Regions from separate parts of the Vibrio breoganii genome, predicted to be linked through region 1. Evidence: predicted binding sites of a transcription regulator. Region 1 holds the regulator's gene; the other holds the start of a gene.
What was found. Region 1 encodes MetJ, which represses methionine synthesis genes. Its sites were predicted from a motif close to TTAGACNTNTANANGTCTAA; they were not measured.

Region 1 (7,657 bases):
GTCTCGCACGGTATGGTTTACTGGAAGGCCTGCACCCACTGTTGCGTTGTACAGCCAATGACGTCCTGTTTTAGCAAAGACATCTTGTACTTGATGATAAAACTCACTTGGCGCGGAACCGGCTAGCTTGTTTGCAGAAATAACATGCATGCCATGCTCAGCAAACTCAAGATAACGGTCCGATACCTCTTGGCTCGCGGTGACATCCAGTACCACAATCTCATCATAGCTCGATTGCTTTCTGACTAAAGAAACCCAGTCTTCTTCATCGACCACCGCCTCTTCAGCAAAATGCGTATTTAGCGTACCAGCGTCAATGCCATTCTCATCAAACCAATAGCGGTTACTCGCCACAACAGCAATCAGATCAAAGCTCATGCCTCGACGCTTTTCTAACTCGATTTTTTGCTGTGCAAATAGCTCAATCCAATTCGAACCAATATTACCTTTGCCACACAGCACAATACCAACACGCTTTTGCGCTTGGAACAGCTGACTGTGCAAAGATTCAAGTAGCTCAGGTACTTTGTTGGTTCTCACCACGGCAATCAGGCTCAGCTCTGAGTCTGTCTCAAACATGAACTCAACGGGTACTCCCTTAAGCGTTTGATAGAAACCAAAGCAGTGATTGGCATTATTCGTCACGCCTGCGCCAACGGCGGCGATCAGGGACATGCCTGATTTGACCTCCACTCCCACCTCAAGGTGAGCAGATTCAATGCACTCTAGCGCGCCAGCAAGCAACTCACTGGTGTAAGCCAGACGCAGACAATAGTTATCCGATTGAGATTCGTAGGCTAGCGGTGCAAGTTGAGCTTTGTTCAGCAAAGATAACACTTGAGGCTCTAAGCGCTCAAAGTCATGCGCGTGGCTTAGGGTTAACTCAATAAGGTTAACGTCATCGAGCGAGGTAACAATTTTCGCACCGCGCCCAGAGGCGAGCACGCGCTCAATACGCGTTGAGCCAGATTCAGGTTGGTGGCTGCAGCGCAGTTCCATATCCATAGTGCTCTGTGCGACCGGCTGCAATGTGCGGCTGTGCAATACTGGCGCAGCTAAGCGTGCCAATTCGCTCGCTTCATCAAGACGAAGCAATGGCAGCAAGCAAGCATCACCGACAATGCGCGGATCGGCACTGTAAACACCCGCCACATCACTCCAAATAGTAACCTTAGAGACTTCGGCCAATGCACCGACAATCGTTGCCGAATAGTCAGAGCCATTGCGCCCAAGCAGAACGGTTTCGCCCTCTTGGTTCTGAGCCATAAAGCCAGTAACCACTAGTCGTCTATGTGGGTGCTGTGCGACCACTGATTTCGCTAACGGCCACGACAATCCTCGGTCAATCTCTGGCTGTGTACCAATTTCAGCGCGCAAGAAATCACGAGAATCAATAGCCACACTGTCCATATCTTTATCGCTAAGAAGAGCGGCCAGCAGGCGAGATGACCACACCTCACCATGACCAAGCGCTGCCGATTTCTGTGATTCGCTCATCGGTGCGTTTAAGGCGCTAAGGGCTGTAAATTCATTGTTCAGCACTTCTTGCATTGGCTCGGCTTTGTCTTCTGGGAGCAAATCTACAATCAATTGGTTCTGATACGCTCGCAGCTCAAGCAAGATCTCATGAGCAATTCGCCCATCTTTCTCTAATGCAGCCAACCAACGTAGCAAATTGTTTGTGGTTGAACCCGCGGCTGAAACGATAACCAGATCGCCCACATTAGAGTATTCCGCCAAGATATTGGCTACGCGACTAAAACACTCAGCATTGGCAAGGCTACTGCCACCAAATTTATGAAGCTGCTTTAGGTTTCCCATGCTTATTTCTCCACTAGGTCGAACGCTTGGATCAGGTCATCAATCAGATCATCAGCGTCTTCAAGACCCACAGACAAACGCAACAAGAAATGAGAAACGCCCGCCTCGGCTAGGGCTTCTTCACCCATAGCACGGTGCGTCATAGTCGCTGGGTGGCAAATTAAGCTTTCTACTCCACCTAGAGACTCTGCCAAAGAGAATAGCTTCAATCCACCCACAAAGGTTTTTAGCTCTTCCATGCTGCCATCAAATTCAAAGCTCAGCATACTGCCAAAGCCAGACTGTTGGCGCTTGGCAATCTCATGCCCAGGGTGCTCAGGAAGGCTTGGGTGGTAGATAGTCTTAACGTGCTTTTGCGATTGAAGGTAGCTTAGGATTTGCTGTGAGCCTTCTTCATGAACACGCATTCGGGCACCCAAGGTACGAATGCCACGCAGCGTCATGTAGCTATCAAATGGAGTGCCTGTCGCGCCGATGCAGTTTCCCCACCAGCCAAGTTCTTCAGCGTGCTCTTCGGTTTTGGTGATCACCACACCGCCAATAACGTCAGAGTGACCATTAATGTACTTGGTGGTTGAATGAATAACGAAGTCCGCGCCCAGCTCTAGAGGCTTTTGGAATATGGGAGTCAAAAAGGTGTTGTCGACGCCCACTAATGCACCAACTTCAGCCGCTTGCTGACATACTTTTGCGATGTCCACGACGCGAACCAGCGGGTTAGACGGCGTTTCGATAAGAATAAGCTTAGGTTTTTTTGCTATTGCTGCGGCAAGTGCTTGTTCATCAGATTGATCAACAAACTCTACCTTGAAGTCACCCTTTAACGAGCGTGTATTGAATAGACGGTAGGTGCCGCCGTAGCAGTCATGTGGCGCAACAATTAAATCATCAGGGCCTAAAAATGCTGAAACCCATAAATTAAGAGCCGACGTGCCACAGTTTGTCACCACCGCACCTTTACCCGATTCCAACTCAAACAGGGCCGTCTCTAGTAATCCTCGATTTGGATTTCCTGAGCGGGTATAGTCGTACTTTGGTACATCTCCGAATGAAGGAAAACCATAGTTGGTGGACAGATAAATTGGGGGAACAACAGCATGGTGTTGGGTATCAGATTCGATACCGGTACGAACGGCAATCGTCGATGACTTGTGTTTACTGCTCATTTTCTTGTCCTTTCCTTTGACAATGACTGGTGGAGTTTGATACCAATCAAATTAATCTAATTCTGTTCATAGATTACCCCGATAACCATCAGACATCAACACATCTAGACGTCTAAATGCCTTTACATATAGCAGTCAATATCGCTAGAATTGGGTATTAACTCTTATATTAGGTAATAAAAGGTTTCCAATGGCAGACTGGAATGGCGATTACATCAGCCCATATGCTGAGCACGGTAAAAAAAGTACTCAAGTTAAAAAGATCACTGTGTCTATTCCGCTTAAGGTTCTTAAGATTCTGACTGACGAGCGCACTCGTCGCCAGGTGAACAACCTGCGTCATGCAACCAATAGCGAACTGCTTTGTGAGGCATTCTTGCATGCCTACACAGGACAGCCTCTACCTACTGACGAAGACCTAAGAAAAGACCACCCCGATGAGATCCCTGCTGAAGCTCAGCAAATCATGTCTGATTTAGGTATTGAGCTAGAAGTATTTGATGACTAATTAGCTTGGTAATTTGATATACCAGTGAGTAAATAGCAAAAGGGGGTTAGAGTACGCGTACTCTAACCCCCTTTTTACATATTTGGGATTTATCCCTGCATGTAGCTTTCTGGTAGCTCAATGCGTGCCACACCAGATTCAACCGCAGCCTCAGCTACCGCTCTTGCCACACGAGGAAGCAAACGAGGGTCCATAGGTTTTGGAATGATGTAACCCGTACCAAATTCTAAAGACTCGACACCCGCCGCTTTCAATACTTCTGCAGGAACAGGCTCTTTCGCCAGCTGACGAATCGCTTCTACTGCCGCAAGCTTCATCTCAATATTGATTTCACTGGCACGAACGTCCAATGCACCACGGAAGATGAACGGGAAGCAGATAACATTGTTGACCTGATTTGGGTAATCAGAACGGCCTGTACCCATGATAAGGTCAGTACGTACTTTGTGCGCAAGCTCCGGCTTAATCTCTGGATCTGGGTTTGAACAAGCGAATACCACAGGCTTGTCGCCCATTAGTGCCAGTGCTTCTGGAGATAATAAGTTTGGCCCTGATACACCCAAGAACAGATCGGCTCCTTCAATCACATCTTCTAGCGTACGCTTGTCGGTATTGTTAGCAAACAGCTGTTTGTATTCATTCAAGTCGTCACGACGCGTGTGAATCACACCCTTGCGATCTAGCATGTAGATTTTTTCACGCTGAGCGCCACACTTAATCAGCAGCTCCATACAGGCAACAGCCGCTGCACCCGCACCTAGACAGACAATGGTAGAGTCGCACAGTTGCTTCCCTTGAAGCTCAATGGCATTCAACATACCCGCTGCGGTAACAATCGCAGTACCGTGCTGGTCATCATGGAAAACAGGCACGTCACAGCGTTCAATCAGGCGGCTTTCAATCTCAAAGCAATCTGGTGCTTTAATGTCTTCTAGGTTAATACCACCAAAGGTATCGGCAATTGCCGCTACCGTATCAACGAATTCATCGATAGTGCGGTGCTTTACTTCAATGTCGATTGAGTCTAGACCAGCAAAACGCTTGAACAGTAGCGCCTTACCTTCCATTACTGGTTTTGAAGCCATAGGACCTAGATTACCTAGCCCCAAAATCGCGGTGCCGTTTGAGATAACCGCAACCATGTTTCCTTTCGCAGTGTACTTGTAAACGTTATCCACGTTTTGAGCAATCTCACGCACTGGCTCAGCAACACCTGGGCTATAAGCCAAAGCAAGGTCATGCACAGAATCAGCAGGAGTAGTCAACTCAACAGCAATCTTTCCCGGTTTAGGGAACTCATGATAATCAAGAGCTTGCTGGCGAAAATCGTTTACAGGTTGGTCATCAGACATCGAAGGAAAATCCTTTAGGGTTTAAGGGAAATAATAGAAGTGTTAGTGTAAATAAAAATCAGTTAATGTGCTACATAGTAGCAACACTATGAATTGTAATCTTTGCTTTCAGCTGAGATCAAAAAAGGCCGCCTAAGCGACCTTTTTCTGTTTCTTTACAACTAAGATTACTTCTTAGAAGAAAGAGCACCGAAACGCTTGTTAAAGCGATCAACACGGCCGCCAGTATCAACGATACGTTGCTTACCAGTGTAGAACGGGTGACATTTGTCACATACGTCTAGGTGGATAGATTCTTTAGCTAGAGTTGAGTTGAACTCAAAAGTGTTGCCGCAAGAACATGTTGCAGTAACTGCTTTGTACTCAGGATGGATACCTGCTTTCATGGGAAAACCTCATTTATAGGCCGTGTCGCTATCCAGTTCTATGCTGAACACCACACGTAGTTTCTAACAGTGATATCGTTTAATACGACATCTTCAAGGCGCAGTATACTAATGAAATAGTCTGTTGGGATCAACTTATTTGTCCCTTTTTTCGCCACTTTTTTCACCGTAACTCTTTATATTAAAGAGTTACGAAGGTGAGCTTGATTCACCTATATTCAATTATCGTAATCTTATGGGCTTTTCTCTAGTATTATCATGACTATCCGTTCTTGACTGCAAAGCCCCAAAGAGATCTCATGCGACCAACCATTGCCAGAGTTGCCCTACCTGTACCTCTGGATAAAGAATTTGAATACATCATTCCTGCCCACCTATTTCCCGTGGTGGGTGTGCGCGTATGGGTTCCATTTGGTCCAAAGAAGCTCCTTGGTGTGATCACCGCTCTCACCCATCAATCAGAATACGATATTAACAAGCTTAAACCTTTAACGGAGGTCCTTGACCAAGAACCCATATGGCCAGAGAAGCTGTATCGATTAATCCATTGGGGCAGCCGATTTTACCAATATCCTTTGGGCGATACCTTAAACGGAGCAATGCCCGGCGCACTGCGCAAAGGCAAGCCTGCACAAAAGCAGCCTCAAAAAACTTGGCAACTTACGGAGTCTGGTCGCAATCAATTGATGCAAGGCTTTGGACGAGCGGTGCAGCAAGCCAAGGTAATGAACGCCTTACAACATTGTCCTTTACCCCATCACGAGCTAGTAGATATGGAAATATCGAGCTCGGTTTTAAAAGCATTACAAGATAAAGAGTGGGTAACGTCTTCAGAAGTCCTTGAGATCAACGACCAATGGCAAGAGATTCGAGTCAACGAAGACGACAAGCGAGAGCTTAATCACGAGCAAATGCTAGCGGTAGTGACGGTTAACCATATCGATGGCTACGAATGTGCTTTATTAGATGGCGTAACGGGTTCAGGAAAGACCGAGGTTTACCTGCAGTTGATTGAAAGAGTGGTCAACCAAGGCAAGCAAGCCTTGGTACTAGTCCCAGAAATAGGCCTGACACCACAAACCATCAATCGATTTAAGCGACGCTTTAATGTTCCTATCGCAACCATTCACTCAGGGCTCAATGACACTGAGCGATTGAATGCCTGGCTTGCAGCAAAGAATAAAGAATGTGGGATCCTTATTGGCACCCGCTCTGCCCTGCTGACTCCATTTGCCAACCTTGGCATTATCATTGTCGATGAAGAGCACGACTCCTCTTATAAACAGCAGGACAGCTTACGTTATCATGCGCGAGACATGGCGATAATGCGCGCTCATTCCGAATCCATCCCTATTGTGTTGGGTTCTGCGACACCGTCTTTAGAAACCCTGAACAACGCTTTATCTAACAAGTATCTGCACTTGCCACTGACAGAGCGAACTGGCGGCGCAAAACCGGCAAAGAACAGCGTTATAGACGTTAAAGGCTTATACCTAGAGAGCGGCTTGAGTGCTCCCTTAATTGCACAGATGCGAAAGCACTTGCAGCAGGGAAACCAGGTCATGCTGTTTTTGAACCGTCGCGGGTTCTCTCCTGCCATGATGTGTCATGAATGTGGCTGGATTGCAGAATGTCATCGATGTGATGCCTACTACACCTTCCATCAAGGCAGCAGTGAGATGCGCTGTCACCACTGTGGCTCGCAAAAGCCCGTCGTACACCAATGTCAAAGCTGTGGTTCCACTCATTTGGTGACGGTAGGTGTGGGCACAGAGCAGCTGGAAACCCACCTTGAGACCCTATTTCCTGAATACAAGACCATACGTATTGATAGAGACAACACGCGCCGAAAAGGCAGTCTAGAGGCCGCGCTTGAATCTATCCGCAAAGGGGAATACCAAATTCTCATTGGCACCCAAATGCTAGCAAAGGGACATCACTTCCCTGATGTCACTTTAGTTGCGCTGTTAGATGTCGACTCATCTCTATACAGCAGTGACTTCAGAGCTTCAGAGAAGCTCGCGCAACTATTCATCCAAGTGGCAGGTCGTGCAGGACGCGCCAGTAAGCCTGGGCATGTGGTGTTGCAAACTCACCACCCCGAACATTCATTGCTACAGGCACTACTTCACAAGGGCTACCCGGAGTTTGCACAAGGGGCGCTCATGGAACGGCGAGTGGCGCAATTGCCACCTTACGCCAGCCTGTCACTATTTCGTGCAGAATCCAACCACTCCCAACTCGCTGAAGACTTCTTGAGGCAGGTGCGTCATACCCTTGAAGCCCACCCATTGTTTGATGAACATTGCTGGGTATTAGGGCCAATTCCAGCCCCAATGGCCAAGCGCGCAGGAAAATCACGTTGGCAACTTATTTTGCAGTGCCAGTTGCGCTCGACCATGCAAAAACTGCTAATGAGTGCAA
Region 2 (7,657 bases), 490 kb from region 1:
GCTAGAAGCCTGTCTCTTGATCACAAGTCGAGTCCTTTGAGCATTTCATAGGATTCGACTAGTTGCATTAGCTGTAACCAGCCATCCCATAATGCTACAACTCCCACACGACCATTCCGTTTACTATCATGCCAGCGACCTAACTTGGCGAGGGCGTAATATCCCCAATGCAGTGAAGGGGGCTCTGTTGGTATTGGCTTAGTTTTGTGCGCCGCTTTCCATAGTATTTTCCAACTGACGTTACTGAAATAAACCGTGCATGGAATATTCTTCGCCTCTTCCTTGTTTTGCGTCAGTTCCCGTAACTGAAATAAACGTACTGCGATAAAGGCTTGAATAACGGCTACACGACGTAAATTATCACGACTTTGCATACGCAATCTTTCTACTTGTGTACCTTCTGATTTCCAGATTTTATGAAACTCCTCTATGCGCCACCTTAGTTCGTAGTAGCGAGCTATTTGACGAGCTTCTTCGGGAGTTGTCACTGGTTCGGTCGTATAAAGTACCCAGCGTAATTTACCTTTTTCGCCGTTGGGTTCGACTTCTTGGCAGACCACGGCATTTACAGTAATAGTGGCTTCTGCTTTAGCGCGTTGAGGCTTTTGCAACGTCACCGATGTATGACTCAATGCTATCGTTGCGGTTCGCGCTCGACGTCCACCTTTCTGTTGAATATCTATGGTGTAGTGAGCGCTTGGTTCAAGGGCATCGAGTACTGTAAAAAGCTTTTCATCAAAGCCGACTAAGCGTCGATTGTCGCTTGCTCGTACGACAAAACGGTGACCTTGACTGATTTGATAGTCTAGGTATTCGTACATATCCGCTTCGCGATCACAAACATCAATGACATTGTCGAGTGTTTCAAGTCGTGATGAGAGTTGTTCAACATTATGTTGCCATTTATAACTCTCTTTTTCGCTACGCTCTCTGCATTGTAATTGATGGGTTTGTTGTACTTGCTTACTTTGTCGGTACCAATAATGTTGATAAGCCAACCCAAGCACTTGTTCACTCTGAGCATCCAACATCAATGTGGAATGAGCATAGAGTGTTCGTCCTTTATTACTGTGGCGGGTGTCGCTCCCTGAATTGACTTCGCCGAGTTCTTCACAAACAGAATGGCGGTAGCTCAGACCAGTAGTATCTTGGAGTGCTAAGACTAAAGGGCGCTGACGAACTAACTCGTCAGTTTGAGTGTACCCAGCCTCAGCAATGGCTTCGGGGCTGATACTATCGTTACGAATGAAGCGGTAAGCACCTTCGATACTGGCAGGGTCATCACAAGAACGACTCACCGATTTACCAGCGTTTTTAGCTAGATCACTGGCTACTTTAACCAGGCGGTTAGTGCGACGAGGATCGCCAAGCTGTGCACGACCAAAAATAAATTCAGCCCAGTGCTCAGAGTTGGAAGTAAACATAGAAAGTGTGACCTAATAAGCTAAAAGAAGTATTAGATCACACTGAGATTAGATAACAAGACTTGTGTATGAAAGTCAGGCTAGAAGCTAGAAGCTAGAAGCTAGAACCTAGAACCTAGAACCTAGAACCTAGAACCCAGAGCCCAGAACCCAGCCCCAAACCCCTTAAAAGCAGAATGTAGTGAAAGTGTAGGCTAGGGTGAAGATGCTAGCTTGTGGCCTATATAGCCTGTTTGAGGCGATATTAGGGCATAAAAAAACCGCCACTACGAATTGAAGTGACGGCTTTTTGAAGGGGAAGTTTAAGGAGTGTGGATTACCAACCCTTAACTACGCCGCCTTTAAAGATGTCAGAAGCGGCGTTGTACACTTCTTCTGTTTGGTACGCTTTTACAAAGTTCTGTACGTTTTCAGCGTTTAGGTTTTCTTCACGCGAAACGATAAGGTTTACGTATGGAGATTCTTTGTCTTCAACAAAGATACCATCACGCTGTGGTGTTAGGTCGATAGAACTTGCGTAAGTGGTGTTGATGATTGAAAGCGCTACGTCATCTAGAGAGCGAGGTAGTTGTGCTGCATCAAGTTCAACAATAGTGATGTTCTTAGGGTTTGCAGTGATATCACGAACCGTCGCCAATAGACCTGCGCCTTCACGTAGCTCAATGATGCCTTGCTGCTCAAGAAGAAGCAGTGAACGGCCAAGGTTAGTTGGATCGTTTGGTACTGCAATACGTGCACCTTCTTCTAGCTCGTCAACAGACTTGATTTGCTTAGAGTAACCTGCAATAGGGTAAACAAAGGTGTTACCTGCGATAGTTATCTTGTAGCCACGGTCAGTGACTTGTTGATCAAGGTACGGCTTGTGTTGGAATGCGTTTACGTCAACCGAGCCATCATCTAGCGCTGCGTTTGGTGTCACGTAATCTGTGAAAGTCACTAGCTCAACATCAAGGTCGTACTTCTCTTTAGCTACCTTAGCCGCTACTTCTGCAACCTGTGCTTCCGCACCTGCCATTACGCCAACCTTGATCTTGCTTAGGTCTTGTTCTTTATCGCCACAACCCGTTAGGGCCAAAGCTGACGCTGCAATCGCAACGGTAAAAATGTTCTTTAGGCTAAATTTCATAACTATCTCCGTATAATTTTTTAATTCTTATCTGTGGTCAACTTTACGAACCAGTGCGTCACCCACAGACTGAATGATTTGCACCAATACAATAAGCATTACAACTGTCACTGCCATGATCACAACATCGTAGCGGTGGAAGCCGTAGCGAATAGCAACATCACCTAAACCGCCACCGCCCACAGTGCCCGCCATAGCTGAATAGCTAACTAGGGTAACCAGTGTGATAGTGACTGAGTTGATGATGGTAGGTAGCGCTTCTGGAAGCAGTACCTTATTAATAATTTGCAGCGGTGTTGCGCCCATTGATTGTGCTGCTTCTACTAGACCACTTGGTACTTCAAGCAGTGCACCCTCGATAAGGCGAGCCACAAATGGGATAGCACCGATGGTTAGTGGAACGATAGCCGCTGTTGTGCCGATAAAGGTTCCGATAAGAAGCTTGGTAAATGGGATGATAGCTACCATAAGCACAAGGAACGGCACGCTTCGACCTACGTTGACAATGGCGCCTAAGATGGAGTTTACACGCAGGTTTTCTAACAAACCGCCACGTTTTGTGGTGTGAAGGACTACGCCTAGAGGAATACCCACAGCGAAACCGACAATGCCAGAAAAGCCCACCATGTATAGGGTTTCCCAAGTTGCCTTTAATAAAAGTCCGCTATTTAGATTGAACCAATCAGCTAGCACATCATAAGACATAGCCAAGCACCTCTACTTTTACATTGTTGTCTTTCAGGTATTGAATCGCTGCATTGTCGGCTTCTTCATCACCGAAGAATTCCGCCACCATCATGCCGAATTTAACGCCACCGGCGTAATCCAGATCTGAGCTTAGAATTGAGATATCAATATTAAATTTACGAGTGATTTGACTGATCACTGGCGCATCCACACTAGCGCCGGTAAATTCCAGTCGCACTAACGGGTAGCTTCCTTCTTTACGCTCAGTGAGAAGGCGTGACTCGTAATCTTCTGGAATAGAAAGGTCTAGGGTTGAGCGAATAAATTGGTGCGCAAGCTCTGTTTTTGGGTGAGCAAATATGTCACCAACCGAGCCCTTCTCAACAAGTTCACCACCACCAATAATGGCCACCTCGTGACAGATGTTCTTCACTACATCCATCTCGTGGGTGATGATAAGGATCGTGATGCCGAGTTGACGGTTGATGGTTTTAAGTAAGCCAAGGATCGATTGAGTGGTGGCTGGATCAAGGGCACTAGTCGCCTCGTCACAAAGCAATACTTTAGGGTCACTTGAAAGTGCACGTGCAATCGCAACACGCTGCTTTTGTCCACCACTCAGGTTGGCAGGGTAGGTATCGCGCTTATCGCTAAGACCCACTAAGCCCAATAGTTCAGTGACTTTACTTTCAATAGTTTGCTTATCTTTACCCGCGAGCTCTAGAGGTAGAGCGATATTTTCGAATACAGTGCGAGAAGAAAGAAGATTAAAGTGCTGGAAGATCATGCCGATATTGCGGCGCGCTTCAGAGAGCTCTTTCTTAGATAGCTTGGTAAGGTCAACACCATCCACGATGACTTCACCGCTAGTAGGTGCTTCTAGCATGTTAACGCAACGAATTAGGGTGCTTTTGCCTGCACCAGAAGAACCAATCACACCAAAGATGTTGCCCTTGGCGATGGTTAAGTTGATATCTTTCAAGGCGCTGATAGCGGATTTACCTTGATAGAATACCTTGTTAACTTGCTTAATCTCTATCATCAAATAGCCTGCATGATTAGGTAGAGGAGTTTAAATCTTGCAGAGATGCTAGATATTTCATTGACCCAAGTCAATAGATATTTTTACGTCTAGACGTCTAAACGCCAAATCAAGGGTGCGAGTGGTAACAAAGCATGCGATAATCGTTACCATCTTTATGAAGCAGAGCAGAGTAGTTACCCGTGCCTAAAGCAGCCGTTTTTTTAGATCGTGATGGTGTTATTAATGTTGATCATGGCTATGTACATGATGAGCATGATTTCGAATATATCCCTGGCGTTTTTGAGGCAACCAAGAAGTTGCAGCAGATGGGGTATCTATTAGTCTTGGTCACCAATCAATCTGGAATAGCGCGCGGCAAATTTAGCGAAGAGCGATTTGAGTCTCTGACGCAATGGATGGATTGGAACTTCTCGGACAATGGCGTTGAACTTGATGGCATCTATTACTGCCCTCATCACCCTGAACACGGTATTGGTGATTACAAACAAGATTGTGAGTGTCGAAAACCTAAGCCTGGTATGTTCATCTCGGCCAGAGATTTTCTGAAGATTGATATGCAAAACTCCATCATGGTGGGAGATAAAGCGGAAGATATGATGGCTGCAGAAGCCGCTGGCGTTGGCACTAAAATCTTGGTGCGCACAGGAAAGCCTGTCACCGAAAAGGGTGAGGCGATTGCCAGCGTGGTTTTGGATAGTATTAAGGAAGTGCCAGACTATTTAATCGACAGAAAATAGCGCACAGCAAGATAATAAATTGATAAGGAAGGCTTTGAGTGAATCAAAGCCTTTTTTGTATGTTATCGGTATTGAACGGTGTAGCGAGTTGGCTTGTGGTTCATCCATAAAATCAGGTTGATGAACACGGCTGCAAGAATAGACCACGCTATCAGTGTCAAAGGGATGAAATAGAGCGAACATATCAAAATAGAAGTATCAAACAACAGCTGCGTTTTGCCCACTGAGATGCCCATCTTATCTTGGATCACTAGGCACAATACATTTGAGCCGCCTAAGCTGGCACGGTGACGGAACAGAACCAGTAAGCCTAATCCTATAAACGTGCCACCGGCAATGGCTGCAAAAGCAGGCGTGAGCAGTTCAAAGCGCATGACATGGTGCAGGTTGTCAGCCATCACCGATACCAATGAAACACATATCACGCTGTTGATAGTAAAGCGCTTACCAAGACGAAACCATGCCAAGAAATAAAAGGGGATATTGACCAAGAAGTACATGGTACCGAAGCTAAGGTCGATAAATTGCGTAAACAGCAACCCAAGACCTGCCGTCCCACCCACAATCATGGATGAAGATTTTAAAAAATAGATCCCAACTGCCACTAGTAGAGTACCAGTAAATATAGCAGCGCAATCCTCGAGAAAGCTATGTTTGTTCATTGTACTTAACCTTGCAGATTCAGCCGCGAATAGTATAGGAAAACTGTGCTTTACCGAACTGTTTGCGCAACTTTTTTGTTAACAGCGTGTAATTTTTGATTTACACAGTGTAAAGTTGAGGCCTTCAAAAAAGAGAATCCCAGATAGGCCTTTATTCTGTTGGTTATTTAGGCGAATATACCTACAGAAAACAGGGACAAAAAAAATTTGTGATACGAATTTATTTCGGTAAAATGCCGCCATTGCCGTGACGAAAACGTTTGCTTTTGGTCATTATGTGGTTTTTTTAGCTATTTACAGTTTAATCTGAGTCAGGAGATACAGATGCTAAAGCGTGATATGAACATCGCTGATTACGATGCGGACCTATTTGCCGCAATCCAAGAAGAGACAGTGCGCCAAGAAGAGCACATTGAGCTTATCGCTTCAGAAAACTACACAAGCCCACGTGTAATGGAAGCTCAGGGCTCTCAGTTAACTAACAAGTATGCTGAAGGTTACCCAGGCAAGCGTTACTACGGTGGTTGTGAGTACGTTGATAAGGTAGAAACTCTAGCTATCGAGCGTGCGTGTGAGTTATTTGGTGCTCAATACGCGAACGTTCAGCCTCACTCAGGCTCTCAAGCAAACAACGCTGTATATATGGCACTACTGAATGCTGGCGACACAGTATTGGGTATGAGCCTTGCTCACGGTGGTCACCTGACTCACGGTTCTCCAGTTAACTTTTCTGGTAAGTTGTATAACATCATTCCTTACGGTATCGACGAAAAAGGCCAGATTGACTACGAAGAAATGGAAGCTTTGGCTGTTGAGCACAAGCCTAAGATGATCATCGGTGGTTTCTCTGCATACTCTCAAGTATGTGATTGGGCTCGTATGCGTGAAATCGCAGACAAAGTTGGCGCTTACTTCTTTGTTGATATGGCGCACGTTGCAGGTCTTATTGCTGCTGGCGTTTACCCGAATCCAGTTCCACACGCTCATGTAGTTACAACAACGACTCACAAAACTCTAGCTGGTCCTCGTGGTGGTTTAATCCTTTCTAACGAAGGTGAAGACCTTTACAAGAAATTGAACTCTGCGGTATTCCCTGGTGGTCAAGGTGGTCCTCTAATGCACGTTATCGCTGGTAAAGCAGTAGCGTTCAAAGAAGCTCTAGAACCAGAGTTTAAAGAATACCAAGCGCGCGTTGTTGCTAACGCAAAAGCTATGGTTGCTGAGTTCTTAGCTCGTGGTTACAACATCGTTTCTGGCTCTACAGAAAACCACCTGTTCCTTGTTGACCTAATCGACAAGGACATCACTGGTAAAGAAGCGGATGCGGCTCTTGGCGCAGCTAACATTACAGTGAACAAGAACTCTGTACCAAACGACCCTCGTAGCCCGTTTGTTACTTCTGGTATCCGTATCGGTTCTCCTTCAATCACTCGCCGTGGTTTCACTGAAGAAGACGCGAAAAACCTTGCTGGCTGGATGTGTGACATCCTAGACAACATGGGTGATGAGTCGGTAATTGAAGCGACTAAAGCTAAGGTACTAGAAATCTGTAACCGTAAACCTGTTTACGCATAAGATTAAAGTAGCCTAAATGATAAAAGCGAGCCTAATGGCTCGCTTTTTTGTTTATTGGTTCTCTAGATACATCATGAATAGTCGAGCGTCTAGCTCAAGCTGATGGTAATCAGGTTCCATATGACAACACAGTTGATAAAACGCTTTGTTGTGTTCTTTTTCTTTTAGATGCGCTAATTCATGCACGATCAACATTCGTAGCAATGGCTCTGGTGCATCCTTGAATACATTTGCGATACGAATTTCATTCTTTGATTTTACCTTATTTCCTTGAACGCGACTCACGTAAGAGTGTAGGCCCAATGCATTGTTGATGAGGTGGATCTTGTGGTCGTAAATCACCTTGCTTAACGGGGCTGACTTTTTCAGAAAACGATTTTTAATCGCCATTGTATATTCAA

Region 2: the regulator MetJ is predicted to act here: its motif matches at 4,361-4,380, upstream of metN (methionine ABC transporter ATP-binding protein MetN).

What each region holds. Positions count from the first base shown of each region.
Region 1 is NZ_AP024864.1:2,655,722-2,663,378, forward strand. It holds gene OCU35_RS12340 (bifunctional aspartate kinase/homoserine dehydrogenase II) at 1-1,821, opposite strand, end outside; gene OCU35_RS12345 (O-succinylhomoserine (thiol)-lyase) at 1,824-2,987, opposite strand; gene metJ (met regulon transcriptional regulator MetJ) at 3,178-3,495, shown strand; gene OCU35_RS12355 (malic enzyme-like NAD(P)-binding protein) at 3,585-4,847, opposite strand; gene rpmE (50S ribosomal protein L31) at 5,015-5,233, opposite strand; gene priA (primosomal protein N') at 5,533-7,657, shown strand, end outside.
Region 2 is NZ_AP024864.1:2,162,165-2,169,821, reverse strand. It holds gene OCU35_RS10105 (IS4 family transposase) at 21-1,424, opposite strand; gene OCU35_RS10100 (MetQ/NlpA family lipoprotein) at 1,741-2,550, opposite strand; gene OCU35_RS10095 (methionine ABC transporter permease) at 2,578-3,255, opposite strand; gene metN (methionine ABC transporter ATP-binding protein MetN) at 3,245-4,279, opposite strand; gene gmhB (D-glycero-beta-D-manno-heptose 1,7-bisphosphate 7-phosphatase) at 4,462-5,019, shown strand; gene OCU35_RS10080 (YitT family protein) at 5,082-5,681, opposite strand; gene glyA (serine hydroxymethyltransferase) at 6,006-7,256, shown strand; gene OCU35_RS10070 (M48 metallopeptidase family protein) at 7,308-7,657, opposite strand, start outside.